Regions from separate parts of the Viridibacillus sp. FSL R5-0888 genome, predicted to be linked through region 2. Evidence: predicted binding sites of a transcription regulator. Region 2 holds the regulator's gene; the other holds the start of a gene.

Region 1 (15,378 bases), 3.6 Mb from region 2:
ACTAAATGCAGGATTCGTAAATGCTTTTGAAAGTTCAATCGCTCGGTCAGGGCGGAAGTTGAAGAAAATGACTGAATCATTTGATTCAATCGTTGCAACAGGTTTGCCGTTTTCTTTCACGACAAAAGGTACAACAAATTCATCTTTAATATCTTTTGCATATGAATTTTGCACACCAGTTTTTGCAGAACTTGCTTCTTCTCCTTTAGCATCGACAAGTGCTTGATACACTTTTTCTATACGATCCCAACGATTGTCACGATCCATTGCATAGTAACGGCCACTAATTGATGCAAATTTCCCTACACCGATTTCAGCTATTTGACGTTCAGTTTCTTCAATATAAGAAACTGCTGATGTTGGTGCTACGTCACGACCATCTAAGAAACCATGAATATAAACTTCATCTAAACCATATTTCTTAGCTAGCTTTAATAGCGCGAATAAGTGCTCATAATGACTATGTACACCGCCATCAGAAAGTAAGCCCATTAAATGTAGTTTTGTATTATTCTCTTTTGCATGTTTTACTGCTTGCACTAATGCATCGTTTTCGAAGAAGTCACCATCTTTAATAGACTTGTGGATTCTCGTTAAACTTTGATACACAATACGACCAGCACCAATATTCAAATGGCCAACCTCTGAGTTACCCATTTGGCCATCTGGTAATCCGACTGCTTCACCTGAAGCAATTAGAGTTGAGTGAGGGTACGTATTCCATAAACGATCGAATGTTGGTTTTTTCGCTTGTGCTACAGCATTTCCGAACACTTCACTACGTAAACCTAAACCGTCTAAAATAATAAGTGCTACAGGTTTTTTAGGCATTTGCGCCCGCCTCCAAAAGTTTCAAATATGAATCTGATTGTAAGCTTGCTCCACCTACAAGAGCCCCGTCAATATGCTCCATTGTTAGTAGTTCCACAATATTTTCAGGTTTCACACTTCCACCATATTGAATGCGAATTGCAGCAGCAGCTTCTGCGCCAGCAATTTCTTCAACAGTAGCACGAATCGCTCCACAAACTTCATTTGCATCTTCTGCAGTTGCCGTTTTACCTGTACCGATTGCCCAAATTGGTTCATAAGCGATAACAGTTTGTTTTACTTGCTCTGTTGATAATCCTTCAAGCGCTACACGTACTTGACCAGCTACTTTTTTAACTGTATTTCCAGCTTCACGCTCTTCTAGAGTTTCACCAACACATACAATTGGAGTTAAGCTATATTCAAATGCTGCATGAGCTTTTTTGTTAACTGCTGCATCCGTTTCGTTATAATACTCACGGCGCTCAGAGTGGCCTAAAACTACATAAGAAACAGCAATGTCTGATAGTTGAGAAGGACTTACTTCACCTGTAAAGGCGCCCTCTTTTTCAAAGTGCATTGTTTGAGCACCAATCGCCATATTAGAGCCTTTAGCTTGTTCGACAAGTGTTGGCAAAAATAAAGCTGGAGCGCAAATAACTGAGTCCACTTTTTCTTTGTTTGGGATTGATGATTTTACTGCCTCTACAAATTCTACAGCTTCGCTTAAGTGTTTATACATTTTCCAGTTACCTGCAATAATTGGTTTACGCATGTGAATCATCCTCCATTATTTATCGTTTAATGCGACAACGCCTGGTAGGGCTTTGCCTTCCATAAATTCAAGTGATGCACCGCCACCTGTTGAGATGTGGTTCATCTTATCTGCTACATGGAATTTTTCGACTGCTGCGGCTGAATCTCCTCCACCGATAATAGTGTAGGCATCAGTATCTGCCATAGCTTGTGCCACACCCATTGTTCCGTTCGCAAAAGCGTCCATTTCAAATACACCCATTGGTCCATTCCAAATAACTAACTTAGAGTTTTTAATAACATCTGCATAGTTTGCTGTTGTTTTAGGACCAATATCAAGCCCCATCCAATCAGAAGGAATTTGATCGATATCAACTACTTTTGTATTTGCGTCTTTAGAGAATGTATCCGCAACTACTACATCGACAGGCATATGCAATTTCACACCTTTAGCTTGCGCTTTTTCGATGAATGATTTAGCTAACTCAATTTTATCTTCTTCTAGTAAAGATTGTCCGATATCATAACCTTGTGCTTTAGAGAAGGTATACGACAGACCGCCACCAATGATTAAGTGATCTACTTTTTCTAAAAGATTTTCAATTACACCAATCTTGTCTTTTACTTTCGCTCCGCCAATAATCGCCGTGAATGGACGTTCTGGAGTAGATAAAGCTTTACCTAATACATCAAGCTCTTTCTCCATTAATAAGCCCGAAACAGATGGGATATATTCAGCGATTCCCGCAGTCGTTGCATGTGCACGGTGAGCTGCTCCAAATGCATCGTTCACATAAATATCTGCTAATTTAGCAAAGCTTGCTGCAAGGTCGGCATCATTTTTTTCTTCTCCAGCATGGAAACGAACGTTTTCAAGTAATACAACGTCACCATTTTCCATTTCTGCTACCGTTTTTTCTACCGTTTCACCAATTGATTCGTCTAATTTTGTAACAGGTTTTCCTAGCAATTCAGCTAGGTGTTTACCAACTGCAGTTAGACGTAACTCTTCTTTCACTTCACCTTTTGGACGTCCAAGATGACTAGCTAAAATTACTTTAGCACCTTTTTCAACTAGGCTAGAAATTGTAGGAAGTGCTGCTCTAATACGAGTGTCGTCGGTGATTTTACCATCTTCCATAGGCACATTAAAATCTACGCGCACAAAAACACGCTTTCCGTTTACTTCTACATCATTCATCGTCTTCTTCTGATACATGAAGAGAGCCTCCTCCAATTGTTTATATTGCTTTTCCAACTATGTGAAACAAGCATCTTATTTATAATTTTTTGATAATACAATAGGCTATTCGACAATACCTTCGAAAAATTCATTCCAATAGTACTAGTAGGCAAGCGCTTACTCTTTATAGGAATAAAAGAAGGAGAAGAGTAAACCCTTCTCCTTTTACCCTAATACATTATAAACGCTCGGGTTCATAAAGGCTACGGTTTTTCTATTACAAACCTTGATCGTACATGTAAAGCGCTAAGTCGATACAACGAGCAGAATATCCTGACTCATTGTCATACCAAGATAGTACTTTAACTAGGTTATCTTCAAGGACCATTGTTGATAAGCTATCAATTGTTGATGATGCTTTATTACCATTATAATCAATTGAAACTAGTGGTAAATCTGTGAAATTTAAAATACCTTTTAGTTCGTTTTCTGAAGCTTCTTTTAATACAGCATTAATTTCTTCTACTGATACCGATTTGTCTAATTCAGCTACTAAGTCAACTAAAGATACATTAGGAGTTGGTACGCGTACAGCCATACCGTCTAGTTTGCCTTTTAAATTAGGTAAAACTTTTGCAACTGCTACTGCAGCACCTGTTGTTGTAGGAATCATTGATTCACCAGCTGCACGTGCACGACGGTAATCAGAATGTGGTAAGTCTAAAATGCGTTGGTCATTTGTATATGAGTGAATTGTAGTCATCATTCCACGTTTAATACCAAACTTCTCATCTAATACTTTTGCTACTGGTGCTAAGCAGTTTGTAGTACAAGATGCATTTGAAACAACATTATGCTCTGAAGCATTGTATTCTTTATGGTTTACACCCATAACAAATGTTGGCATACTACCTTTACCCGGTGCAGAAACGATAACTTTTTTAGCACCTGCTTCAAGATGTTTGCTTGCTAATTCTGTTTTAACAAAATGTCCTGTAGACTCGATAACAATATCGACTCCAAGTTCTTTCCAAGGTAAAACTGCTGGATCTTTTTCAGCATAAACACGTACTCTCTTACCATTAACAATTAGGTATTCGCCTTCAGAAGATACTTCTGCATCTAAAATACCGTGTACGGAATCATATTTTAACAAATGAGCTAACATCGCTGCGTCTGTTAAATCGTTTACTGCTACTACCTCAATATTCTCATGCTGTACCGCATTTCGAAATACTAATCGTCCAATACGTCCAAATCCGTTAATAGCTAATTTTAAAGTCATGTTCTATTCCTCCATTTTTGTAATTACTTAAGTAATTTAATCATTTCTTCTGCTGCGCCTAAATCCGTAATAAGAATAGTTTGCGCTGCAGGGTTTTTAATATACGAAAGAATTGCTTTAGCCTTTGAAGTTCCTCCCGCTACAGCTAAAATAGACGGGCATTTGTGAACTTGTTCCAGCTGGATACCAACAGTACGAATTCTATGTACTGCTTTACCCGTTTCATCAAAATAATAACCAAAAGCTTCACCGACTGCTCCAAAACTTTGTAGCGCTTGTAAATCTTCAGGTGATGAATTTCTGCGAACAGCCATTTCCTCTGCAGAACCGATACCATGTATGACAATATCAGTCTGTTCATATAGATCCATCATTTCTCTCACAATAGGTTCTTGCATCATTGTAGAATAAGCATTTTCACTTAAATATTCCGGTAAATACAACGTACGATAAGTACCACCTGTTTTACTAGCAAATACAGATGCAATGGTGTTTGCTTGTAACTGCATTTCTTCACCAATACCGCCTCTAGCTGCTATAAACTGTAATTGTGAAAATTTATTCGATGGAGTTAAACTTTCAGCAATTGCACTAACAGTACTTCCACCAGTGACAGCTACAGTTTTTTTACCATTCGCTAGACGTTCTAGCTCATTCGCAGCTTCCGTACCCATTAATGTTTTGACAGAAGGCTCAATATCATTATTGCCCGGTACAATGATTACTTTTTGAATTTTGAATTGTCTTGTGAGTATAGTTTCTAATGATGATATTCCTGACCATTCATGTACGAGAGATTTTAGTTTACTGAGTACATGTTGCCCACTATCCGAAATACTCATACCTAAACGGCTCGTAAATATCAATCCTTGCTCATTTAACAAATCAGTTTCCTTACGCACTTCACGCTCAGTAACTGATAGCTGCTCAGCTAATGCTCTACGGCCAATCGGACCCATCATCTGAATCGTTTGAAGAAGTCGATATCTGATTTGAAGGATGTCTGACATTTCGGGTAGTAATTTTAATTGTGCCTCCGATAATGTATACATATTATTACGTCCTCCATCAGCGGTGGGTTAATTATTGTCCCACTGGTTATAATTTTGTCCCACTTGGGGTAAAAAAATTTATTTCCTGCACATAGTATACAATTGCCTTTCAAAATTCGCAACTAAAAAGTGAATTATAAATCAACTTTTTTTGCTAAAAAAGAGGGTAACTACCCCTCTTCAATAGCTAATCCCTCTAATAAAGTTACATAATCGAGCAATCCATATTGAACAATTTCTCCGTTCTTTTCAACAACCGGTATCATTAACATAAATCGCTCATGCAATGAATCATCTGTTTCAATATTAATTTCTTCTATTGTAAACGGAACATCTTCTTGTACTATCTTTAATAGTTCTATCCCTTCTTCACAAAGCCCACAACCCGGACGACTATAATATTTAATGTTCATCTACTCACCTCATTACTCAAACCTTTTTCGTTTCGTTGAAGCAAGTATACCTAATTGCTCCCGATACTTCGCTATGACACGTCTTGATAATACCCATCCCTGTTGCTCGAGCAAACTTTTTATTGCTTGATCAGATAATGGCTTTGTTTTATCTTCAGCTTGAATTAATTGTTGTAACTGTGTTTTGACACGATCTACAGAAACATCTTCGTCCTTGACCATCGTTGACCGCTGTGAAAAAAATCTACGTAATGGTAATGTACCCAATGCAGTATGAATATATTTTTCTTTAATTGTCCTGCTAATCGTCGACTCATGTAACTCTAGCTTTGTAGCTAATTCTGTCATTGTGTAAGGAACAATGGCGTCGTAGCCTTTTGAAAAAAATGCTGATTGCTTTTTAACGATTTCTTGAATAACTAGGCGCAGAGTTTCTTTTCTTAGCAATAATTGCTTATCTATAATACGTACCTGTTCCTTCATTCCATTAATATAAGCAAATGAATCTTGATCTCCCTGGATTTGCTTAACATACTCTTCATCTAACTCGACAGAAGGAAATGCTTCTTTGGAATATCGTATTAACAATTTACCATTTTCCATAAAAACGTCTGCTTCTGAAATTATATATTCTGTTTTAGGTGTTCTTAAATAGTCTATAGGTGATGGATTCAACGTACTAATTGCATCAGCTGCTTGTTGGATTTGTTTTAAAGAATAGTTAGAAATACGCCCTAACTCCTGCCACCTTTTCTCAATAAATAATGTGTAATAATTGGATAAAATATTGCAAACGACCTCATCCATTTGCCCTTTTTCTGCTTGTAATAATAAACATTTCGACATCGAACAAGCGCCAATGCCAGTTGGTTCGCACTGTAATATGTATTGTCTAGCCTGTTTTATAGTAGGAATATTCAGACCTAGCCATTTAGAATATTCTTCATCTGTACTTGTTAAGAAGCCAAAATCATCTAAATCATTAATTAACCAATTGATAGCTTTTTTACATTCAGGAGATAAGGATTGGTTTAATAACTGATCCATAATAGAACTTTGAATTGAATCTGATTCTGCTGACGCTGTCCATTCTGCCCAATCTTTAGTTTGTTGATTCTTTGATGATTTTACTTTTATTTTTAAAAAGGGATTTTCCACTTGTTTTTCTTGTAGAAAAGCGTGTAATTCTTCAGAGGAATATTGCAGTAAATCTAATGATTGCCGCATTTCCTGCGTTAGCGCTAGCTTTTGAATTTGTGTTTGCGATTGCTCAAAGCGAAATGACATTTCTCAACACCCCCACCTCAATTATAAAGTTTATGCGATGAGCATGCCAATCGAAAACTCATATACAAAAAATGGTTCCGCAATTTTGCGAAACCATTTCATCTACCATTTACGCCCTGCTCCTCCACCAGCTGATGAGCCTCCACCACCGTTGAATCCACCAAAACTTCTGCCACTAGATCTACCACTACCACCGGAATTAAAACTCCCCCAGCCACCACCATAATCATATATACTTCTTCGGCGACCTCGTGAACCACCAGATCCACCTCCACCTTTTGAAAACATACTATATACGATTAAAAAAAGGATAACGATGATAACAATCGTTATTGGCGATAAGCCTTCTTCTTCAGGCTTTACAGGATTGTCTACTGTCCCATCCCAGTTATATTCCTCTGCAACGATATTATATATAAGTTTATATGCAGAACTAAAGGCGGCGTCATAATTTCCAGCTTTTAAATTCGGTACCATATATTCATCTAAAATCCGTCCAATTTTAGCATCAGGTAATGCGCCTTCCAGACCTTGACCAACAGTAATATGTAAATCCCGATCACCTTCAGCGTCACCAAAGCTTGCTAAAATAAGCACGCCATTATTCTTTTCTTTGCTTCCAATTCCCCATGCACGCACAATTTTTGTACCATACGATGCAGCATCCAAACCACCTAAAGTATCTACAGTTAAAATATAAATTTGTGCACCGGTTGCAATCTCTAGATTTTTGGATAGCTCATTCAATTCTTCTTTGGTGTCTTTTGATACAACATTTGCAAAATCCTGTACGTACCCATCCTGCTCAGGTTTCGGTAAACTTGCGGCTTGAGTCGTTGCAGAAGTTATAAAAAATAACCCCAAAGTAAATAATACACCTAGTACAAGAGTGATTTTTTTCATTTTGAATCATTTCCACCAAAGTCTACTGCTGGAGCATCTTTGGCATTAGGATTTGCTTTAAAATATTCTTTTTTCTCAAAATTGAACATTCCAGCAATAAGGTTCCCTGGAAATGCTCTTCTTAATTTATTATAACTATTTACCTCTTCATTATAATCTTCACGCGCGACAGCAATACGATTTTCCGTTCCAGAGAGTTCATCCATCAATTGACGGAAATTCGCGTCTGCTTTTAAGTCAGGATACTTTTCTACAACAACTAATAATCGATTTAATGCACCAGTCAATTCATCATTTGCGATAGCTTGATCTTGTGGTGTATTCGCCCCAGCTAATTTCGATCGAGATTCAGCAATGTCCGTCATAATCTCTTTTTCATGATTTGCATATCCTTTAACTGTATTCACTAAATTAGGTATTAAATCTAAACGTCTTTGTAATTGATTTTCAATTTGAGCATACTTCGAATCCACTTGCTCATCCGCATTCACTAACTTGTTATAGCGTGGCACAATCATCATCGCTAAAACACCAATAATTACGGCAATTATTATTAAGGGTGTGACCAATTTTTTCAAAATGAAAGACCTCCTCATTTTTTAATTATTCTTCCCTTACTTCCTTATGAAAAAACATACGACTTATTATACGCTTCAAACATTTGGAAGTTTCATTTTCATCGTATAATGTTTTGCTTTAAATCCATACTACAGTTGCGGTAAACGCTATTTCATTAAGGAGGCCAAACAATTGACTAATAACCAATTTGGACAAACTGAATCCGGTAATATGTATCAACCACAGTCTGCGATGATGAACCATGGTGGCCACGAAGTTTTAGATATGCACGAAACATTATCTGAAACAGTTGCTATGCTTAATCACGCTGTACTTTTGCGTCCACACGTACAAGACCCAGAATTACTGGATATTTTAGACCGCCAGTACAATTTCAGCTTAGATGAGTACAATATTACAGTTGAGTCATTTAGGACAGGACGTGACCCATCTCACCCGACTGGTAGTTATCAGATGAAACTTAACCATGATTTCATCTACGGGTTAGAACCATCTCAACCAAAAAAGCCAATGTCAAACGCTTCTGAGCTGAATGACGAAATGATTTCAGGTTACTTACTAGGTGGGCATAAACAGCTCGCTTCATGTAAGGTAACGACTGCCCTCGAAACAACTAACCCGGTGGTAAGACGTGTACTAGCCGATTCAGTACCGAACTGTATTGAAATGGCTTACGAATTATCCCTGTATCAAAACAAACATAAATATTATCAAGTACCTCAATTAGATGGAAAAGATATGCAAGAGTTATTAAATGCTTTTGCCCCCGCTCCAAATTCCCGCCTACAATAACAAAAAAACGCTCAGTTATGACTTTACGTCATGACTGAGCGTTTTCTTTTATTATGCTTTAACTTCTTCTTTTTGTTCTTGAGTGTTTTCAGTTGGGTTCATTGATTTTCCATTAACAGGAACACGTTTAACAAATAGCGCTAAGATAAGAGCAACTATCGTAATACCCATTGCAACAAAGAATGAGAAGTTAATACCATCAATCAACGCTTGTTGACCAACTTGAGCTTTCATTTGAGCAATTTCTGTTGCACTTGGTACATTACCAGATTGCGCAGCTGAAGCCATTTTTTCTTTCATTTCTAAACCTATCTCTTTTGCACGAGTAGCTGTATGCTTTGTCATAATTGTGATTAATACAGCTGAACCAATTGCGCCAGAAACTTGTTGTAGCGTATTATTCATGGCAGTACCGTGTGGATTCATCTTCATTGGTAATTGGTTTAAGCCATTTGTCATAATCGGCATCATAACCATAGACATACCGAACATACGAATTGTATATGCAAACATTAAGTAACCATAACTAGTATCGGCAGTTAATTTTGTTAACTCGTATGTTGCAATCGTAGTAATTGTTAACCCAGTAAGAGCCAATGCTTTAGGTCCAAATTTATCAAATAACTTACCTGTAATTGGTGACATAATTCCCATCACAAGTGCACCTGGTAGCATTAATAATCCTGCATCTAAAGGCGAAATACCACGAACTGTTTGAACATAAATTGGTGTAATAATCATACCTGAGAACATTGCCATAGAAACGACGATTGAAATCGCTGAAGATAGCGCAAACATCGGGTGTTTGTAGATTCTAACATCTAGCAAAGGTTGTTCTAAGAACAGCTGTCTAATAACAAATGCAGCAACACCTAAGACACCGACAATAATTGTACCGTAAACGATTGGGCTATCCCATCCTTTATCTCCAGCTGAACTGAAGCCATAAAGTAAAGAACCAAATCCAATAGTAGATAAGATCAATGAAAAGACATCTAGGCTTACTTTTCTTGTTTCCATTACATTGCCTAGTTTAAAGATTGCTAGCAATAATACAAGAATTGCGAAAGGCAAGATGATTTCAAATAACATACGCCAATCATAGTGCTCTACAATCCAGCCTGATAATGTTGGTCCGATAGCTGGAGCAGAAATCATTACTAGACCAAAGATACCCATAACAGATCCACGTTTTTCAATTGGGAAACTTGTTAACATAACATTCATTAATAACGGTCCTAATACTGCTGCACCTGCTGCTTGAATCATACGAGCTGCAATAAGTACCCAAAACTCTGGAGCGAATATAGCTAATGCTGTACCTATAGAAAATAATGTCATTGATGTAATAAATAAATGACGGTTTTTAAATCGAGTGATAAAAAAGGCACTTGCTGGAACTAGAATACCTCCGACAAGCATATAACCCGTTGATAGCCATTGAACTTGAGAAGCCGCTACATCAAACTCCTTCATTATCGTTGGTAATGCCACATTTAATAATGTGTTGTTAAGAAAAGAAACAAAAGCACCTATAAACAAGATTACTATCATTGCGTAAGGTGGCTTTTTCTGTAATGCGTTACTATTCATATTATATCCTCTCTACTTTCATTATATTTCGTATATAGAAGTTTACTTGATTTATTTTATACTCATGGTACAACTTTTTCAACTAAAAAATTTTGTCATTTTATAAACATTGATATTAAAGCGTTTCCAAGTTAGAATGATAGTACACTAATTGAAAAAATAGGTGATGTTATGAACAATCGTAAACGTCAAGTTATCGTTGCCTCTCAAAAGCTCTTCGTGGAAAAAGGTTTTCAAAATACCTCCATCCAAGATATTCTAGATGAATCGCATATTTCTAAAGGCACTTTTTATAATTATTTTGCTTCAAAAAACGAATGCTTAATCGCAATAATAGCTAAAGGTCGCGAAGAAGCGGATGTTCGCAAGCATGAGATGCTTATAGGACAGGATCCAAAAGATAAAGACTTACTAGCTAAGCAAATTGCTGTATTGATGCAAATAAACCGTGATCAAAATTTAATCCCTATCTTTGAATCGATTTTCCATTCGGGTGAACCAGAACTTAAAGAAGTAGTAATGCGATTTCATCTAAACGAGTTAAATTGGCTCGCAAAAAGAATTGTCGATATTTATGGAGAAGAATCAAAGCCGCACTGTTACGATGCTGCCATCCTAACTTTTGGTATGATACAACATATGTTGCATATTTGGAAAATTACACGTGAAGATGCTCTAGACCCAGTACAGATTGTGAAATACGTAATTCAACAGCTAGATGCCGTTTTACCTGCTCAAATTGAGAGAGGTGAACATTTCTTAGGCTGTGATTTAGCAAAGTACTTACATGAGAATTTCAAACATAAATATGTAACGAAAGAGTATTTAGCAGAACAGCTAACTGGATTTTCAGAAGGCCTTATTGAAGATGATTTACAAGCTGGTAAAGAATATACAACCTGCCTTATAAAATCTTTACAAGAAGAAACTACCCCATACTATATAATTGAAGCAATTGTATTACCCTTTAACACTAGCTTTAAAGGTACTAAACATGCTGCAGAAGCCCAAGAAATTGCAAATCTTATATGGCTATTTATAAAACAAAATAACAACCTAGACATATTAAATAGTAATTAATTGGACACAAAAAGTCGCTTTTCAATATTAAAGCGACTTTTAATTTCTATATGACAGTTTATTATTCTATTGATTTGGGCATATTATCATTATTGGAGCCCATCATACAAAAACATCTATGTCGCTATTTAAATAACGACATAGATGTTTAAAGTGCAGTTATATACGCCCTCGGAGGGAATCGAACCCCCAGCCTAAGAACCGGAATCTTATGTGTTATCCATTACACTACGAGGGCAATTCATCAATTGCGACTTTTCTATTATACAAAGGAAACCAAAACAATTCAACCATAGGATTATTGGATTCGAATCATTTGACCTTCCTTGACCATAATGTGTATGATAAAGGTGCAATAGAAGCAAATTGCTTTTATACAGGAAAATTGAATTTACCTTTTGAGGAGGATATTCTTATGAACTTAATCCCTACAGTTATTGAACAGACAAACCGCGGTGAACGTGCTTATGACATTTACTCACGCTTATTGAAAGACCGTATTATTATGTTAGGTAGCGCTATCGATGACAACGTTGCAAACGCTATTGTTGCTCAACTTTTATTCCTAGAAGCTGAAGATCCAGAGAAAGATATCTCTATATACATTAACAGTCCTGGTGGTAGCATTACAGCTGGTATGGCAATCTACGATACTATGCAATTCATCAAACCAAATGTACAAACAATTTGTATCGGTATGGCTGCATCTATGGGTGCTTTCTTACTTGCCGCTGGTGAAAAAGGGAAACGCTTTGCATTACCGAATGCTGAAGTGATGATTCACCAACCACTTGGTGGCGCACAAGGTCAAGCGACTGAAATTGAAATTGCTGCAAAACGCATTTTATTCCTTCGTGAAAAACTAAACAGTATTTTATCTGAACGTACAGGTCAACCAATCGAAGTTATAGCAAAAGACACAGATCGTGATAACTTCATGACAGCTGAGCGTGCGAAAGAATATGGTCTAATCGATCAAATTTTTGAACGTAACGAAATTAAATAAACATCTAAAAAACCGCTATTCTCGTAAGATGAGAATAGCGGTTTTTATATTTTATTCATTTAATCCTCAGATTGAATTAGTTTTACTAGACCATTTAATGCAAGTGCTTCATCGGCACCATCTGCAGTTAAAATGACTTTAGATCCTTTTGCAACAGCCAAACTCATAATACCCATAATACTTTTAGCATTTACTTTTTTATTATCTTTCGTCAAAAATACATCCGCAGAGTAGCGATTTGCTTCTTGTACGAACAAAGCCGCCTGTCTTGCTTGTAGTCCTGATTTAAGTTTTACTTCTACTTGTTGTTCTGCCATTCGTTTTACTCCTCCTATAATTACTTATATATTCATTATCCGTGCGTCTTCATTCCATTAAAGTTTAACCACTTCGCCTCTACGCAATGATTCAGCAATATCATCAATTTTACGTAGGCGATGATTGACACCTGATTTACTAACAGTACCTGCTGATACCATTTCACCAAGTTCTTTTAATGTCACTTCTTGATACTCCACACGTAATCGAGCAATCTCTCTAAGCTTCTCAGGTAGTTGATCAATCCCAATACTATGATCGATATATCGGATATTTTCTACTTGACGAACAGCTGCTCCAATCGTTTTGTTTAAATTAGCCGTCTCACAGTTCACAAGTCGATTCACGCTATTTCTCATATCACGTACAATACGCACATCTTCAAATTTCATCATGGCTTGATGTGCACCTACTAAACTTAAAAAGTCTGAAATTTTCTCAGCTTCTTTTAAGTATGTGACAAATCCTTTTTTTCTTTCGATTGTTTTTGCATTTAAATCGAATTTATTCATTAAATCAGCCAGTGCCTCACCATGCTCTTTATATAACGAATACACTTCTAAATGATACGCGGAAGTTTCCGGATTATTGACAGATCCACCAGCTAAAAATGCGCCTCTTAAATATGAACGCTTACTACTAGTTGTATCGACTAAACCTTCTGCAATTGTATGATTGAACAAAAAGTTTCCAGAGACAATTTCTAAATCCTCTAAAATTTCTTTTGCCCCTTCTCTCACACGGCAGATATAAACATTATTCTTCTTTAAACGCATTTTCTTTCGCACAAGAAGCTCCACTCTATAACTATAGAACCTCTTCATTACTGTATAGATTCTTCGTGCGATTGCTGCATTTTCAGTTTGAATATCAAGACTAAGTTGACGGTTTGCAAATGACAGAGAGCCATTCATTCTGATGAGGGCAGATAATTCTGCTTTTAAGCCTGTATCGCCTGCTTCAACTTGTGTTAATTCTTTTTTTGTTTCTGAAGCAAATGACATATTAACCCCCCTCTCTATCATGATTTATATAAAACAACGGATTTTATATCATTTTTATGTCACTGTTAAAAGAATGAGCATACTCTACTAACCATTCAGCAACCTTTGAGGCTTCATGACGTACAACGCCATCATGAGTTGTAGCAATTTCTTTTTTCACTACTTGGATACCCATTTTTTCTAATACTCCAACATCAAAAAAAACTGGCTCTGCTTCTTCTTCTTTATAAGCCGCTCTTACAGATGCTGGTACCTCTTCTTTATTAATTAATATCGTTTCGATAAAAGGTTGCCCTAAATGATCGTTTAATGCTTTTACATGGTCTGATGCTGCAAAGTTTTGTGTTTCTCCTGCTTGCGTCATAAGATTACATATATACACTTTCTTTCCTTTAGCACTAATAATGGCCTCTTGAATATCATCCACTAACAGATTCGGTAAAATACTCGTATATAAACTTCCAGGTCCTATAATAATAATATCCGCTTTTTTGATTGCGCTTACAGATTCTGGTAGCGGTTTCACATCCTCAGGCGATAAAAAGATTCTTTTGATGCCTGTATTGAATGTCGGAATTTTAGATTCACCTTTTACAATTGTACCATCAATTAGCTCGGCAAAAAGGGTAATTCTTTGATTTGCTGCTGGCAATACTTTACCGTGCACATTTAAGACACGACTCATTTCTCGAATTGCATGCGAAAAATCGCCAGTAATCTCAGTTAATGCGGTTAACATCAAGTTACCTAGTGAATGACCACTTAAATCTTCAGATGCTGAAAATCGATATTGGAACATTTCTTCTACCAGAGGTTCGACTTCAGATAGTGCAGCGATGACATTTCGTACATCGCCTGGTGGCGGTATTTCGTAGTCATCTCTTAATCTACCCGAGCTCCCCCCATCATCCGCTACCGTCACAATGGCAGTTATATCAATAGGGAACTTTTTCAAACCTCGTAAAAGAGTAGATAATCCAGTCCCTCCACCAAGAATGACGATACGCGTATTTCGTTTCCCCATAGAATTAGCCCTTTCTTTTTGCAATATCGCGATGCGTAATAACCGTTGGCACATCTTTATTCAAATAATCACCAAAATATTCGGCTAATGTAACAGAGCGGTGCTGCCCCCCCGTGCAACCAAATGCAATAATGAGTTGTGTTTTACCCTCTTTTTTATATAGAGGCAACATAAATTCAAATAAATCCGTCAGTTTTTTTATTAATGTCTGTGCTTCATCATATTTTAGAACATATGATGATACGTCCTTCTCTAATCCTGTTTTAGGGCGTAAACTCTCCACATAATAAGGA
Region 2 (15,378 bases):
AATTTTTCGGAAACGAACATATTGACCTCTTCGGCTTCAAAGGTCTCTTCGTTTAACTTATGCGCAACCAAAAATTGGTAGTCGTCATAATAATCGAGTTTTGGTCGTTGTAATCGCATTAAACAGTCTTCAATAGCTAGTGGGTGAAAGTGAAAGAATGTGTCTAGCAGTAGTTCTTCTTCCACAGTAGGTTCATCAAAATCAACCCAATACCATTCAAAAGGATTATTTCGTAATTCTTCTAGCGGAAAATTAATTTTTAGTTCTTGATTATTAGTAATGCCAAGGGTCCGAATCATAGATCGTCCTCATTTCAACTAGTGTATAACTATCCTCTCATAAACGGTATCGTATTGTCACGGGAAGATGCTGAATGAAACATAAGATAAATAGAAATAAAAAAGAGGGCGCTTATGCATAGCTGCCCTCTTATATATTTTATGGTATTTATTTATCACTTAGGAAAAGGCTTGATAAAAATTGATCTCGATGACTTTTATCGGTTGAGTCTTCGATAGTATTCTGATCTTGATACAGAACATCTGACTCACTTATTGAATTGATGATTTTTATTTTATGCTCAATGGTTTTAGAGCATGAGGAAGTTTTAGATTCGCAATCATTTGAAAATGAATTTTTCAATAAACAATAAGGCATTACAATGAAAATGATTAAGCATAATGCGATGCTACCGATGAATAATAATGCTTTTTTCAAAGGAAAAACTCCTCTCTTACTTTTGTTACTTCAGAGGACGAATCGAAATAAAGAATGTTCCTTTTTTTTATGAGGATATGAAACTAATGGATTTTTTAATCGTATAAATAGAATAAGAAACATATTAATTTATGAAAGTGAGTTGCTCTAAGTGGAATCTAAAGGGTTAAAAGTGATTCTTCACGCAAGTGCATTTTTTGCGCCGTGTTTAGTGCCAATCCTATTCTATATTTTTATTGAAGATAAACAGATTAAGCGTTTGTCCATTCAAGCGCTATTGTTCCAATTTGTTATGTGGGTATTAGTCATTGTATCAGGGATATTTAGTTTTTTATTAATTGGACTTCCGTTCTTAGTAGTCTTTTTGATTATGGGCGTTGTCATTCCAGTAATAGGTATTGTAAAGGCTCTTAATGATACAGAGTGGAATTACCCGATTGTTGGGAAATGGTATTGATTTGAAAAACCGCGATGGCAATTGCTGTCGCGGTTTTTGTTTTGACCGAATATTAGATAAGTGAAACGGGTATCTTGAGAAAGTAGGATGTTTTTCGAGCAACTGTTACGATGGGACGACTAAGATTTACGATCTTCCTTAAAATGAGTGTTTTTAGTACTTCTTCTGCTCACCAGCCTCGACATGGCTCCGAGGTAACTGCCACTTTCTTGAACGAAAACTGAAAAGACATTTTCGATTTGAAGGTATGGGTGCTTCTCGAGGCTAAACAGGTACCTTACACATTTCAATGAGCATTTCAATTGCGTGTTTTTTATTAGGCTGTGTATAATGTAATCAAATATAGTCAAAGATAGTCAAAGTCAGTGATGCAAGCGAGGTGGAATTTGAAATGCGTAATATCTCTGACATAATAGAAGGTTATTTGAAAGAGGTTATCGAATTAGGTGGAGAGGGACATATTGAGATTAAACGGAGTGAAATTGCTGATAAATTTCAATGCGTACCCTCCCAAATTAATTATGTGATAAATACTCGATTTACCGCCGAGCGTGGCTATTTAGTTGAAAGTAAACGTGGCGGTGGAGGATATATAAGAATTTTACGTGTTAAAGCTAGTTCAAAGGCGGATTTAATTGACCAAGTGATTGAGCAAGTGAACGAAGGTGCTTCACAAACTATGACGAATGATTTAATTTTCCGTTTAATTGACGAAGGTGTAATTACGAAAAGAGAAGCTAAAATGATGTTAGCAGCTCTTAATCGTTCTGTGTTACGAATAAATTTACCGGTACGTGATGAGCTTCGCGCGCGTATCCTACAAGCAATGCTACTGACTATAAAATATGACAAGCAATTGTAAAAGAGGTGCGAGGGTATGATTTGTGAAAACTGTAAACAAAGACCGGCCACTATCACGGTGACACAAATGAAGAATGGCAAAAAAACGACAAGGCATTTCTGTGAAGTGTGCAATAAACAACTTGATTCTTTCCATTTGAACCTCGATTTTAATGCCGATCCAATTTCAATGCATAAACTTTTTTCAAATTGGTTTGGTACACCGAGTTGGTCAGTTGCAGCACCAAATGTAAATGAGCAGAAAATGCAGGAACAGGAGAATTGTCCTGAATGCGGCATGACATACCATCAATTTTTGAACGAGGGAAAATTTAATTGCCCTGGTTGTTATGAAACTTTTAAAGAGCAGTTACCTCAGGTATTAAAACGTTTGCATAATGGAGCAGTGGAACACATTGGAAAAGTGCCAGGATCTATTAATGAGCTATATCAATTAAAAAGACAAATCGAGGCAATTCGGTTGGACATGAAAGTGGCCATAGAGGAAGAGCGGTTTGAAGATGCAGCGGCAATGCGGGATAATGTCCGTACTCTTGAAAAAAAGTTACAAGTAGGGGGTGAGTCTCAAGATGAACATTGAGCACTTTTTACACAATCCAACGACCAATTGGATGCAAGAAGAAGGACAATATGGTGATATCGTCATGAGTACTCGCATCAGGTTAGCTCGTAACTTAACAGATTTCCGTTTTCCAAGAGCTTTTTCTGATGAAGAGGCAATGCAAATTGATAAAGCTGTTTCGAATGTATTGATTGATGCAGATGATGAGGAAGAACAACATTTTCAGTTCTCTTATTTTTCATTGCATGACATGCCTGCATTACAGCGTAAAGTATTAGTAGAAAAACATTTAATCAGTCCTCAGCTTGCAGATAAAGAGAGAGTTGGATCGGTTTTGCTGTCAAAAGATGAATCGATTAGCGTAATGATTAATGAAGAGGATCATATTCGTATACAATGTTTACAGCCAGGTCTACAACTAGAAAAAGCTTATAAAAGCGCAGATCAAATTGATCGTCTATTAGAGCATCATTTACCTTATGCTTTTGATGATACATTTGGTTATTTAACAAGTTGCCCTACAAATACAGGAACGGGTTTGAGGGCGTCTATTATGATGCATCTACCTGCATTAACTATGACAAACCAAATTGGTTCTCTCATAAGTACGATGCCACGACTTGGTATGGTTGTGAGAGGAATGTATGGTGAGGGGACGGAATCGGTAGGCAATTATTATCAAATCTCCAATCAGATCACACTTGGTAAATCAGAAAAGGATATTTTATTAGACTTACAAAGTGTAACTGAACAAATTATTCAAAAAGAGACAGAAGCACGTACTGCATTAATAGAACATGCATCAATCGCTTTAGCGGATCGTCTCAATCGTTCATTGGGAACTTTACTATATGCCAGAATTTTAACGAGCGAAGAAGCAGCAAATTGTTTATCTAACGTTCGATTGGGTATATATTTGGGTATAATCCAGAATATACCTATTGCTGTTTTGAACGAATGTATGCTTTATATGCAGCCTGGCTTTTTACAACAACATGCAGGTACTACACTTCAACCAAACGAACGAGATGTGTACCGAGCAAGTTTGTTGCGAGAACGATTGCAATGCAATAGAGAATTAAAAAAAGGTCAATCTGACGAAGAGGGAGAGGATTCTTATGATGTTTAATCGATTTACTCAACGCGCACAAAAGGTGCTTCAATTGGCACAAGAAGAAGCCATTCGTATGAAACATGAATCAATCGGTACAGAGCACATTTTACTTGGCTTAATTCGTGAAGGTGGCGGTATAGCAGCTAAAGCGCTTGAAGCAATTGATATTAGCTCTGAAATGATAGAAGAAGGTATTGAGGAGCTAGTTGGTGTAGGTACAAAAGACGTTGGTCCAATCGTGCATTACACACCTCGTGCAAAGAAAGTAATCGAACTATCTGTCGATGAATCACGTAAACTAGGTCACTCTTATATTGGTACAGAGCACTTATTATTAGCCCTTATTCGTGAAGGAGAAGGCGTAGCAGCTCGTGTTTTAAACAACGCAGGAGTTAGTTTAAATAAAGCGCGCCAACAAGTGTTACAGTTGTTAGGTAGTCATGATCATGCACAAAATGCAAATAGTGCTACACAAGCTGCAAGTACACCAACTTTAGATAGCTTGGCACGTGATTTGACTCAAGTTGCAAGAGATGGCAGCTTAGATCCAGTGATTGGCCGTAGTAAGGAAATTACACGAGTTATTGAGGTGCTATCACGCCGTACTAAAAACAACCCAGTTTTAATCGGGGAACCAGGTGTCGGTAAAACGGCAATTGCAGAAGGCTTAGCTCAACAAATCGTAAACAATGAAGTACCTGAAATTTTACGAGATAAACGTGTTATGACACTTGATATGGGAACAGTCGTGGCGGGTACAAAATACCGTGGTGAATTTGAAGATCGCTTGAAAAAAGTGATGGATGAAATTCGCCAAGCAGGTAATGTTATTCTCTTTATTGATGAACTACACACATTAATTGGCGCAGGTGGAGCAGAAGGTGCTATTGATGCATCGAATATCTTGAAGCCATCTCTAGCGCGTGGGGAATTACAATGTATCGGTGCTACAACATTGGATGAATATCGTAAATACATTGAAAAGGATGCAGCATTGGAGCGCCGTTTCCAACCAATTCAAGTCGATGAACCAACTGTTGAAGAAGCCATACTAATTATTAAAGGTTTACGTGATCGCTACGAAGCGCATCATCGTGTGAAAATTACGGATGAAGCCATTGATGCGGCTGCGAAAATGTCCGATCGTTATATTTCGGATCGTTTCTTACCAGATAAGGCTATTGATTTAATTGATGAAGCGGGATCAAAAGTAAGGTTGCGTTCTTATACAACTCCTCCAAACTTAAAAGAACTTGAGCAAAGACTAGAAGCGATTCGATCAGAGAAAAACGCATCTGTTCAAAGTCAGGAATTTGAAAAAGCGGCTTCGCTTCGCGATACTGAACAAAAATTAAAAGAAGAATTAGAATCTACAAAGAAAACGTGGAAAGAAAAGCAAGGTAAAGAAGAATCCAAAGTAACTGTTAATGACGTGGCCGAAGTAGTTTCTGTGTGGACGGGGATACCGGTATCGAAGTTAGCACAAGAGGAATCTGCTAAATTGCTAAACCTTGAAGAAGAGTTGCACAAACGCCTTGTTGGTCAAACTGAGGCAGTTGAAGCCATCTCTAGAGCAATCCGCCGTGCACGTGCAGGGTTAAAAGATCCGAAGCGTCCAATCGGTTCATTTATTTTCCTTGGACCAACTGGTGTTGGTAAAACAGAACTTGCTCGTGCATTAGCAGAAGTAATGTTTGGTGATGAAGATTCTATGATCCGAGTTGATATGTCTGAGTACATGGAAAAACATTCGACTTCGAGACTTGTTGGCTCACCTCCAGGATATGTAGGATTTGAAGAGGGCGGTCAGTTGACAGAAAAAGTCCGTCGTAAACCATATTCAGTTATTTTACTAGATGAAATTGAAAAGGCACATCCAGATGTTTTCAATATTCTATTACAAGTATTAGAAGATGGTCGTTTAACAGATTCTAAGGGACGCGTAGTAGACTTTAGAAATACAGTTGTTATCATGACATCAAACGTAGGTGCTTCAGAACTTCAATATAGAAAATCACTCGGTTTTAGCTCAGCTAATGCAAAAGACATACACAAAGATAATAAGAGTGTTACAATGTCAGAATTGAAAAAAGCATTCCGCCCTGAGTTCTTAAATCGTATTGATGAGATGATTGTCTTCCATGCATTGCAAAAAGAAGAATTAACGAAAATCGTTGCACTAATGGCAAAACAATTGACAAAACGTTTGCAAGAACAAAATATCGAACTAGAGTTAACTGACGCAGCTTTAGATAAAATCGCTAAAGAAGGCTATGATCCACAGTATGGTGCTCGTCCTTTACGTCGAGCAATACAAAAACATGTGGAAGACCGTTTATCTGAAGAGATTTTAAAAGGAACAGTGCTAACAGGTCAGCGTGTCATTTTCGATGTTGAAAACGATGAGTTTGTTGTAAATATTAAAGAGTTTGTAACAAAATAATTCATTCTAACGATGAAATTGTGTAGTTAGCTACTTAGTTCATCAAAGGTCTGAAAAAGCAGGGCATTCCGAACAACATGTTTGGAGTGCCTTGTTTTATAATAGAGAGAACAATAGAAGTATTAGTGGGAGGAAATATGGTTAAAAAGAAAACGAAATTTTTATGTAATTCTTGTGGCTATGAATCACCAAAATGGATGGGAAGATGTCCTGGGTGCGGTGAATGGAATAAGATGGTGGAAGAAGTAGAAGTCATTTCTAAAGGACCTAGAGGAGCGTTCCAGCACTCATCAAGTACTTCTCAAAAGGCTATGCCAATTATTTCGATTGAGACAGAAGATGCACCTAGAGTTGAAACGGAACTAAATGAGTTAAATCGTGTACTTGGTGGAGGAGTAGTGCCAGGTTCTTTAGTGTTAATTGGTGGCGACCCTGGAATCGGTAAATCCACACTACTTTTGCAAGTTTCGGCGTTGCTTTCTAATAAAGGTCATAGGGTACTCTATATTTCAGGTGAGGAATCTATTCGCCAAACAAAATTACGTGCAGAGCGACTAGGTGTGAAGTCAGCTGAGTTATATATTTACTCTGAAACGAATTTGGAGTTTTTAAATCAAACAATAGAGGAAGTTCAACCAAAGTTTGTCATTGTTGACTCCATTCAAACCGTACATCATCCAGAAGTAACTTCTGCACCAGGTAGTGTATCACAAGTGCGTGAATGTACTGCTGAGTTAATGCGAATTGCTAAGACAAAAAATATTGCTATTTTTCTTGTTGGACATGTAACGAAAGAAGGGCAAATAGCAGGTCCACGTATTTTAGAACATATGGTAGATACGGTTCTTTATTTTGAAGGAGAGCGTCATCATACGTATAGAATATTACGTAGCCAAAAAAACCGTTTTGGATCAACGAATGAAATTGCCATCTTTGAAATGCTACAGGGTGGTTTAAAAGAAGTATTAAATCCTTCTGAATTGTTCTTGCAAGAACGTTCGCAAGGGGCTGCGGGTTCTAGTGTCGTTGCCTCTATGGAAGGGACACGCCCAATACTGGTTGAGATCCAAGCTTTAGTGACACCTTCAAGCTTCAACTATCCGAAACGTATGGCTACAGGCATTGATCAGAATCGTGTATCCTTGTTGATGGCAGTACTTGAAAAACGTATGGGTATGTTGTTACAAGCTCAAGATGCATATATTAAAGTAGCAGGTGGCGTAAAATTAGATGAACCGGCAATCGATTTAGCAGTCTTAACAAGTATTGTTTCAAGCTATCAGGACCGTGCTGTGAGTGCAGGAGATTGTATTATTGGTGAAGTAGGTTTAACAGGTGAAGTGCGTCGTGTATCACGTGTGGAGCAGCGTGTTCAAGAAGCTGCAAAGCTAGGCTTTAAACGAGCTATTGTTCCTGCTTCTAACATAGGGGGTTGGGATTATCCAGCGGGTATTGAAGTAGTTGGGGTAGAGACGGTAAACGAGGCGCTGAAACTTTGCTTCCGCGATTTATGATGTAGTGAAATGAAAGCGACAACCAAAAGGTTGTCGCTTTTTCTAAAATGTTTGGTTATTTGTTTGTAAGTGAGCGGTTTTTTCTTTTTCTACTGGTTTAGTAATAATTCCGAAAGGTTTACCTAAAGGTAAAAATTCGAAACCAAAATGTTTGTTCAAAACATTTGCACCAGCACCGTATAAAGATAGGATTGCAATGCCAAACTCAGAATAAGCTGCTAGAAGGTGCATGCCGTGTTCCATGATGCCAAGAGAACTTAGTGATAAGCCAACAAATAAAAAATTGATTAAGAAAAAAATGAAAAATAGTACTTTATTTGTTTCTAATGCACCAATGGTCATGAATATTGTAAAAACAAGGTACCCTATGTATACGAACCCTAATTGATGTACATCAGCACTTTCTTGTAACGTTAATCCAAAAGTTCCAGATTGAACAAACCAAGAAGTAGCCACCGCCATCCAAAAAAGTCCATAAGCTCCGAAAGCAGTAGTACCGAATGTATTATTATGTTTAGAATCTAGTATAGAGGCATAAAATTGTGCGATACCGCCTAAGAATATTGCCCAGGGAATGACTAGACCCACACCTTCAGTCCACCCTAATTTTTGAGATGAGGCTACAAGTGTAACGATGGCTAGTCCAAAAAGTCCGATGCCTGATGGGTCTGCAGTTGTTATTTTAATATTTTTTGTTTGATTCATAACAATCCTCCTGTTTTGCGTTGTGAATTTTCTCGAATATGAAGATTGTAACCGATTTCAAGAAATGTGACATAACGATGTCACATTTGACTAAAGGATGGTCATTAACAAGAGGGATTTCTGTTGTAAAGAGCATATTTTGTTTAATTTATAAATTAAGTTTTTTGTGTAAAAAGTTGTTTTTTCTAGATGATTGAAAATGAAAAGTAGAAAAAACAAGCAATTAAAATGATTTGAATTGTCCAAGGGGTTTGCCGAGCAAATAAAAGGGAAACTATGTATAATTAAAACTATAAAGGAGGTGTTCATTTTGTTGAAAATAGTTATTCAAGTTGCTTTCTTATTTATCGGAGGTACGTTGGGTTTATTATTTTTACCGCCATTATACGAATTCATTCATTTATCCTCAAACCCATGGCTAAATAATCCATATGTGTCAGTTACAATTGGCGCATTCATTTTATTTGGATTTTCATTTTTATTTTCCGATTCATGTGTCCGTTTTATTCGTTGGATGGAAGACAAGTTATTGAAAGCTCCAGTTGGTGATTTGTTATTTGGCACATTAGGTTTGATTGTAGGATTAATTGTGGCGTATTTTGTTGGGTTTTCGATTGATAGTATACAACTTCCGGTCATTACGACAGTTTTACCGATATTGTTATCTATTGTTCTTGGGTATTTAGGGTTTCAGGTAGGTTTTAAAAAACGTGATGAATTACTTCATGTGTTTTCCGCAGCAAGAGCAAATAATTTAGCTAAAAAGAAAAGTTCTGATGAAGTTGCTTCAGAAACACCAGCAACTGCTTATAAACTACTAGATACGAGTGTTATTATTGATGGGCGTATTGCTGATATTTCGAGAACTGGTTTTATAGAAGGTACATTAGTCGTTCCGCAGTTTGTGTTAACAGAATTACAACATATTGCAGATTCTTCAGATACACTTAAACGTACCCGCGGTCGTCGAGGTCTTGATATTTTAAGAACTTTACAGGATGAACGGGCAACGGATATTTTGATTACAGAAGTTGATTTTGATGATATTCAAGAAGTGGATTTAAAATTAGTTCGTTTAGCTAAAAAAATGAGTGGTCAGATTTTAACTAACGACTTTAATTTAAATAAAGTATGTGACCTCCATAATGTGGCTGTTCTGAATATTAATGACTTAGCCAATGCTGTAAAACCTGTAGTTATTCCAGGTGAAGAAATGCATGTAGTTGTTATCAAGGATGGTAAGGAACACAATCAGGGTGTGGCTTATTTAGATGATGGTACAATGATTGTCGTTGAGGAAGGGAAATCCTATATTGGGCAAGCAATTGTAGTCGTAGTGACAAGTGTTTTACAAACTTCTGCTGGTCGTATGATTTTTGCAAAACCAAAAAGTGGCGGTAAAGTAGCATAATAGAAAACAAAAAGAGACAGGGCAATTTGCCTTGTCCTTTTCCATGAGTAGGACGTGAAAATTTTGAAGCAATATGACGTTATTTTGCCTGCAGCCGGTAGCGGTAAGCGTATGGGTGCGGGACATAACAAATTGTTCTTAGAACTACGTGAAAAGCCAATATTAATCCACACACTGGAGGTCTTTGAACAAGACTCTGCATGTAAGGGAATTTGGTTAGCGGTAAAACCTGAAGAACGAGAATATATCCAATCGCTCCTTGTGAAATATAATATTAAAAAAGTTAAAGCATTACCGGATGGCGGAGCAGAACGCCAAGATAGCGTGTATTCTTGTGTTAAAAAAGTAGAAGATGGTGAAATTGTACTCGTTCATGATGCTGCTAGACCGTTTATCACAATTCCGGTTATTCACAAGCTAGTAGAGGCTGCAGAAGAGAAGGGTGCGGTAATTGCTGGTGTGCGTACAAAGGATACGATGAAAAAAGTTGAAAATGGTGTCATAGTTGAGACGGTAGATCGTTCTAACTTATGGATGATTCAAACACCTCAAGCATTTCAGTTTACAATTTTACAAGAAGCAGAAAATGCGGCTGAGAAGGATCAATTTTTAGGAACCGATGAGGCTATGTTAGTCGAACGTTTAGGTCAGGTTGTACATATCGTTGAAAGTAGCTACGATAACGTTAAAATAACAACAAAAGAAGATTTAATATTTGGAGAGGCGATTTTAAGCCAACGTATAGGAGGATAACTATGTTTCGAGTAGGACAAGGGTTTGATGTACACGCATTTGAAGAAGGTCGACCATTAATTATCGGAGGTATTACAATTCCTCATGAAAAAGGTTTAGTAGGTCATTCGGATGCTGATGTTTTATTACACACAATAACGGACGCTGCTTTGGGGGCAATCGGAGAAGGGGATATCGGTCGTCATTTCCCAGACACAGATCCTGCATTTAAAGATGCTGACTCAGCAAAGTTATTAGAATATATTTGGGAAATCGTTGAAAGTAAAGGATATGTACTTGGTAATGTAGATTGCACAATCATGGCACAACGACCTAAAATGGCACCATATATTGAACCTATGCGTAATCGAATTGCGGAACTCTTAAATGCAGAACCGGATCAAGTAAATGTCAAAGCAACAACTACTGAAAAACTAGGATTCACAGGTCGCGAAGAAGGAATTGCTTCAATGGCAACCATTTTACTAATAAAAAAATGACTTCCTTTAAATTTTAAACTTGCAGTGGTAAAATGAACGAAGTGAATTTTTGCAGGAAAACTAGGAGGATTATATCATGACTAAAAAAGTTCGTGTTCGTTATGCACCAAGCCCAACAGGACATTTACACATTGGTGGCGCACGTACAGCTTTATTTAACTACTTATACGCAAGACACCATAACGGAGATTTTATCGTTCGTATTGAAGATACAGATATCGAGCGTAATATCGAGGGTGGCGAAGCTTCTCAATTAGATAACTTAAAATGGTTAGGTTTGGAGTATGATGAATCAGTTGATATCGGTGGACCTTATGCGCCGTATCGCCAAATGGAGCGTTTAGACATCTATCGTGACCATGCTCATCAATTAATTGAAAAAGGTATGGCTTATAAATGCTTCTGTACATCAGAAGAATTAGAAGCTGATCGTGAAGTACAAAAGTCAAATGGTGTAGCTGCTCCAATGTACAATGGGAAATGCCGTCATTTATCTGCTGAAGAAGTTGCAGCAAAAGAAGCTGCTGGTGAAGCGTTCACAATCCGTATGCGCGTTCCTGAGGGAGTTACATACAAATTCGATGATTTAGTTCGAGGTGAGGTATCATTCGAATCTAAAGATGTTGGTGATTGGGTACTAGTCAAAGCAAATGGAATTCCAACATATAACTATGCAGTTGTATTAGATGATCACTTCATGGAAATGACTCATGTATTCCGCGGTGAAGAGCATTTATCAAATACACCGAAACAATTAATGATTTTTAATGCGTTTGGTTGGGAAGCTCCAAGTTACGGTCATATGACTTTAATTGTTAATGAAAATCACAAAAAATTATCAAAACGTGATGAATCTATTATCCAATTTGTTTCGCAATATCGCGATCTTGGTTATTTACCAGAAGCGATGTTTAATTTCTTCGGTTTATTAGGCTGGTCACCAGAAGGCGAAGAAGAAATCTTCTCTAAAGAAGACTTCATCCGCCTATTTGATGAAAAACGTCTTTCAAAATCTCCATCTATGTTTGATAAACAAAAATTAACGTGGATGAACAACCAATATATTAAAAAATTATCTCAAGAAAAAGTAGTAGAACTGGCATTACCTCATTTACAAAAAGCAGGTCTATTACCAGCTGAGTTAACTGAAGAACAACATGCTTGGGCATCTGATTTGATCGGCCTCTATCATGAACAAATGAGCTTCGGTGCTGAAATTGTTGAGTTATCTCAATTGTTCTTTACGGAGGAACTTGCATACAATGAAGAAGAAAGAGAAATATTAGCCGGTGAACAAGTTCCAGAAGTAATGGCTTCATTCAAAGTACAATTAGAGGCTTTAGAAGAATTCGAACCAACGGCTATTAAAGCAGCGATTAAAGCAGTGCAAAAGGAAACTGGTCACAAAGGTAAAAACCTATTCATGCCAATCCGTGTGGCTACAACAGGTGAAATGCATGGTCCAGAACTTCCAAACTCAATAGCATTACTAGGTAAAGAAACTGTCATTAAACGTGTCGAACAATTTATCAAGTAATTTAGTTTGCTTTTTTCCAGCTTCATTGTAAAATGGAGCTACTATCGATAAAAAAGCGTTGAAGAGGAGAAGTATGTAGAGCAAGCTCTTTAGAGAGGACCATCACCGGCTGAAAGTGGTCTGAGCCAATGTAATACAGAAATGCACCTCTGAGCACTAAGCTGAACTTTAAGTAGGCTTAGTCGGTAAGTCACCGTTATAGACTTTAAGCGGGAAGTATTTCTTTAGATGCTTCCAACCAGAGTGGAACCGCGCATATCCAGCGTCTCTGTCCTATAGGGCAGAGGCGTTTTTATTTTGAAAAAAGAGGGGAGCTTTGAATATATGTTCAAAACTATAAGGGAAGATGTTGCGACGATTTTTGAAAATGATCCTGCTGCACGAAGCACCTTGGAAGTTGTGCTAACTTATTCTGGTTTGCATGCGGTTTGGGGACACCGCATCGCACATGCTTTTTACAAGAGGAAATTTTACTTTATGGCACGTTTTATCTCTCAGGTAAGTAGATTTTTCACTGGGATTGAAATTCATCCAGGTGCCAAAATCGGTCGCCGTTTCTTTATTGACCATGGAATGGGTGTTGTTATTGGAGAGACATGTGAGATTGGCAATGACGTTACCTTATATCAAGGGGTTACACTTGGTGGTACAGGAAAAGAGAAAGGGAAACGTCACCCAACACTAGAAGATAATGTACTTGTTGCAACGGGTGCAAAGGTGCTTGGTTCAATAACGATTGGTGCAAATAGCAAAATTGGTGCAGGTTCTGTTGTGTTAAAAGCTGTACCACCCAATGCTACAGTAGTTGGCATTCCAGGGAAAATTGTCATTCAAGACGGTATCAAAGTAGAGAAGAAACAAAAACTAGATCATCAAAATATTCCAGATCCAGTAGAAGATCGTTGTTCTACGTTAGAACGGAAAATAGAAGAACTCCAACAACAGATTGGACTAAGCAAAAAGGAGATGTAAATTACAATGGGTGTTCAAATTTTTAACTCATTAACTCGACAAAAAGAGGATTTCGTACCACTTGAAGAAGGAAAAGTGAAAATGTATGTATGTGGTCCTACTGTTTATAACTACATTCATATCGGGAATTCTCGTCCTGTAATTGTATATGATACAGTGCGCCGTTACTTAACTTATAAAGGTTTTGAAGTTACGTATGTATCAAATTTCACTGATGTAGACGATAAAATTATTAAAGCGGCAAATGAACTTGGTGAAGATGTATCAGATTTAACAAATCGCTTTATTCAAGCTTATTTTGAGGATATTACAGCATTAGGTTGCCAAAAAGCAGATTCACATCCACGTGTTACGGAGCATATGGATCAAATTATTGAATTTATCGCTGTTTTAATTGAAAAAGGTTATGCTTACGAATCTCAAGGGGATGTTTATTATCGTCCGCGTAAATTTGAAGGCTATGGAAAACTTTCTCATCAGTCTGTAGATGATTTGAAAGTTGGTGCCCGCATCGAAACTGGTGACAAAAAAGAAGATGCTTTGGACTTTGCACTTTGGAAAGCCGCTAAACCAAGTGAAATCTTCTGGGAAAGTCCATGGGGCCAAGGTAGACCTGGCTGGCATATTGAATGTTCTGTAATGGTACATGAGCATTTTGGTGATACTATTGACATCCACGCAGGTGGGCAAGATTTAACATTCCCACACCATGAAAACGAAATAGCTCAATCTGAGGCATATACAGGTAAGCAATTTGCGCGTTACTGGATGCATAATGGCTATATTAATATTGACAACGAAAAAATGTCTAAGTCCCTTGGCAACTTCATTCTTGTAAATGATATTCGCAAGCAAATTGACCCTCAAGTTTTAAGGTTCTTTATACTATCAGTACACTATCGCAACCCAATTAACTTTGCGCAAGATTTAGTAGAAGCTGCAGCTGCAGGATTAGAGCGTATCCGTACTTCTTACAACAACTTGCAACATCGACTAACTGCAACAGCTAATTTAGGAGAAGAAAAAGACGAGTGGTTAGCAAATATTGCTGAAGTAAAAGAACAGTTTGAAATTGCTATGGATGATGACTTTAACACTGCGAATGCAATTGCGGCGCTATTTGAGTTATCAGCAACTGCCAATAAATATTTACTTGAACAAAATACGAATGAAGAAGTATTGACGAAATTTGCTGATACTTTACGTACGTTAGCTGATGTGCTCGGAATTGAATTAGACGTAGCAGAAGAACTACTTGATGAAGAGATCGATGCGCTTATTGAAGAACGTATACAAGCGCGTAAGGATCGTAACTTTAAACGTGCTGACGAAATTCGTGATCAACTAAAAGAGATGAATATTATTTTAGAGGATACACGCCAAGGCATTAGATGGAAACGAGGTTAATGGCAGTGGGTGAGCTTCGTAACCAAGATGTCAAACAGTTAAATGCATTGGCGCTGGCGTATATGGGAGATGCTGTACTGGAAATCGCGGTACGTGAGCATCTATTACGCTCTGGACGCGTCAAACCGAATATTCTTCATAAAGAGGCAACGCATTATGTATCTGCAAAGGCTCAGTCAAGTGTTATTCATCGAATGATGGATGAAGAGTTTTTTTCAGAAGAAGAAATGGCAGTCCTAAAACGCGGTCGAAATGCAAAATCTGGTTCGGTACCAAAGAATACCGATGTCCAAACATATCGTTATAGTTCTGCGTATGAAGCTGTAATTGGCAGCTTATATTTAACAGGTCAAATGGATCGGGTAAATGAAATAATTCAATATACAATTGATATCATTGAAGAATCAAAAGGAGTATCAAAGAATGACGGAAGAACAGTCAAATGA

What was found. Region 2 encodes CtsR, which represses protease genes until heat stress. Its sites were predicted from a motif close to ATGGTCAATAAAGGTCAAACA; they were not measured.
Region 1: the regulator CtsR is predicted to act here: its motif matches at 12,047-12,067, upstream of clpP (ATP-dependent Clp endopeptidase proteolytic subunit ClpP).

What each region holds. Positions count from the first base shown of each region.
Region 1 is NZ_JBBPAU010000001.1:727,604-742,981, reverse strand. It holds gene gpmI (2,3-bisphosphoglycerate-independent phosphoglycerate mutase) at 1-831, opposite strand, end outside; gene tpiA (triose-phosphate isomerase) at 824-1,585, opposite strand; gene MKY02_RS03640 (phosphoglycerate kinase) at 1,601-2,785, opposite strand; gene gap (type I glyceraldehyde-3-phosphate dehydrogenase) at 3,027-4,034, opposite strand; gene MKY02_RS03630 (sugar-binding transcriptional regulator) at 4,058-5,086, opposite strand; gene MKY02_RS03625 (glutaredoxin family protein) at 5,257-5,499, opposite strand; gene rpoN (RNA polymerase factor sigma-54) at 5,512-6,786, opposite strand; gene MKY02_RS03615 (TPM domain-containing protein) at 6,889-7,689, opposite strand; gene MKY02_RS03610 (LemA family protein) at 7,686-8,267, opposite strand; gene MKY02_RS03605 (spore coat protein) at 8,440-9,060, shown strand; gene MKY02_RS03600 (DHA2 family efflux MFS transporter permease subunit) at 9,112-10,653, opposite strand; gene MKY02_RS03595 (TetR/AcrR family transcriptional regulator) at 10,825-11,733, shown strand; tRNA gene MKY02_RS03590 (tRNA-Arg) at 11,900-11,971, opposite strand; gene clpP (ATP-dependent Clp endopeptidase proteolytic subunit ClpP) at 12,149-12,739, shown strand; gene MKY02_RS03580 (HPr family phosphocarrier protein) at 12,799-13,056, opposite strand; gene whiA (DNA-binding protein WhiA) at 13,114-14,061, opposite strand; gene MKY02_RS03570 (gluconeogenesis factor YvcK family protein) at 14,105-15,085, opposite strand; gene rapZ (RNase adapter RapZ) at 15,090-15,378, opposite strand, start outside.
Region 2 is NZ_JBBPAU010000001.1:4,299,940-4,315,317, reverse strand. It holds gene corA (magnesium/cobalt transporter CorA) at 1-299, opposite strand, end outside; gene MKY02_RS21330 (hypothetical protein) at 448-717, opposite strand; gene MKY02_RS21325 (DUF4870 domain-containing protein) at 869-1,174, shown strand; gene MKY02_RS21320 (CtsR family transcriptional regulator) at 1,566-2,036, shown strand; gene MKY02_RS21315 (nucleotide excision repair protein) at 2,103-2,615, shown strand; gene MKY02_RS21310 (protein arginine kinase) at 2,605-3,726, shown strand; gene MKY02_RS21305 (ATP-dependent Clp protease ATP-binding subunit) at 3,716-6,154, shown strand; gene radA (DNA repair protein RadA) at 6,292-7,668, shown strand; gene MKY02_RS21295 (acetate uptake transporter) at 7,711-8,373, opposite strand; gene MKY02_RS21290 (PIN/TRAM domain-containing protein) at 8,684-9,784, shown strand; gene ispD (2-C-methyl-D-erythritol 4-phosphate cytidylyltransferase) at 9,848-10,537, shown strand; gene ispF (2-C-methyl-D-erythritol 2,4-cyclodiphosphate synthase) at 10,540-11,016, shown strand; gene gltX (glutamate--tRNA ligase) at 11,093-12,553, shown strand; T-box leader at 12,603-12,826, shown strand; gene cysE (serine O-acetyltransferase) at 12,878-13,525, shown strand; gene cysS (cysteine--tRNA ligase) at 13,532-14,932, shown strand; gene MKY02_RS21260 (Mini-ribonuclease 3) at 14,932-15,378, shown strand; gene rlmB (23S rRNA (guanosine(2251)-2'-O)-methyltransferase RlmB) at 15,356-15,378, shown strand, end outside.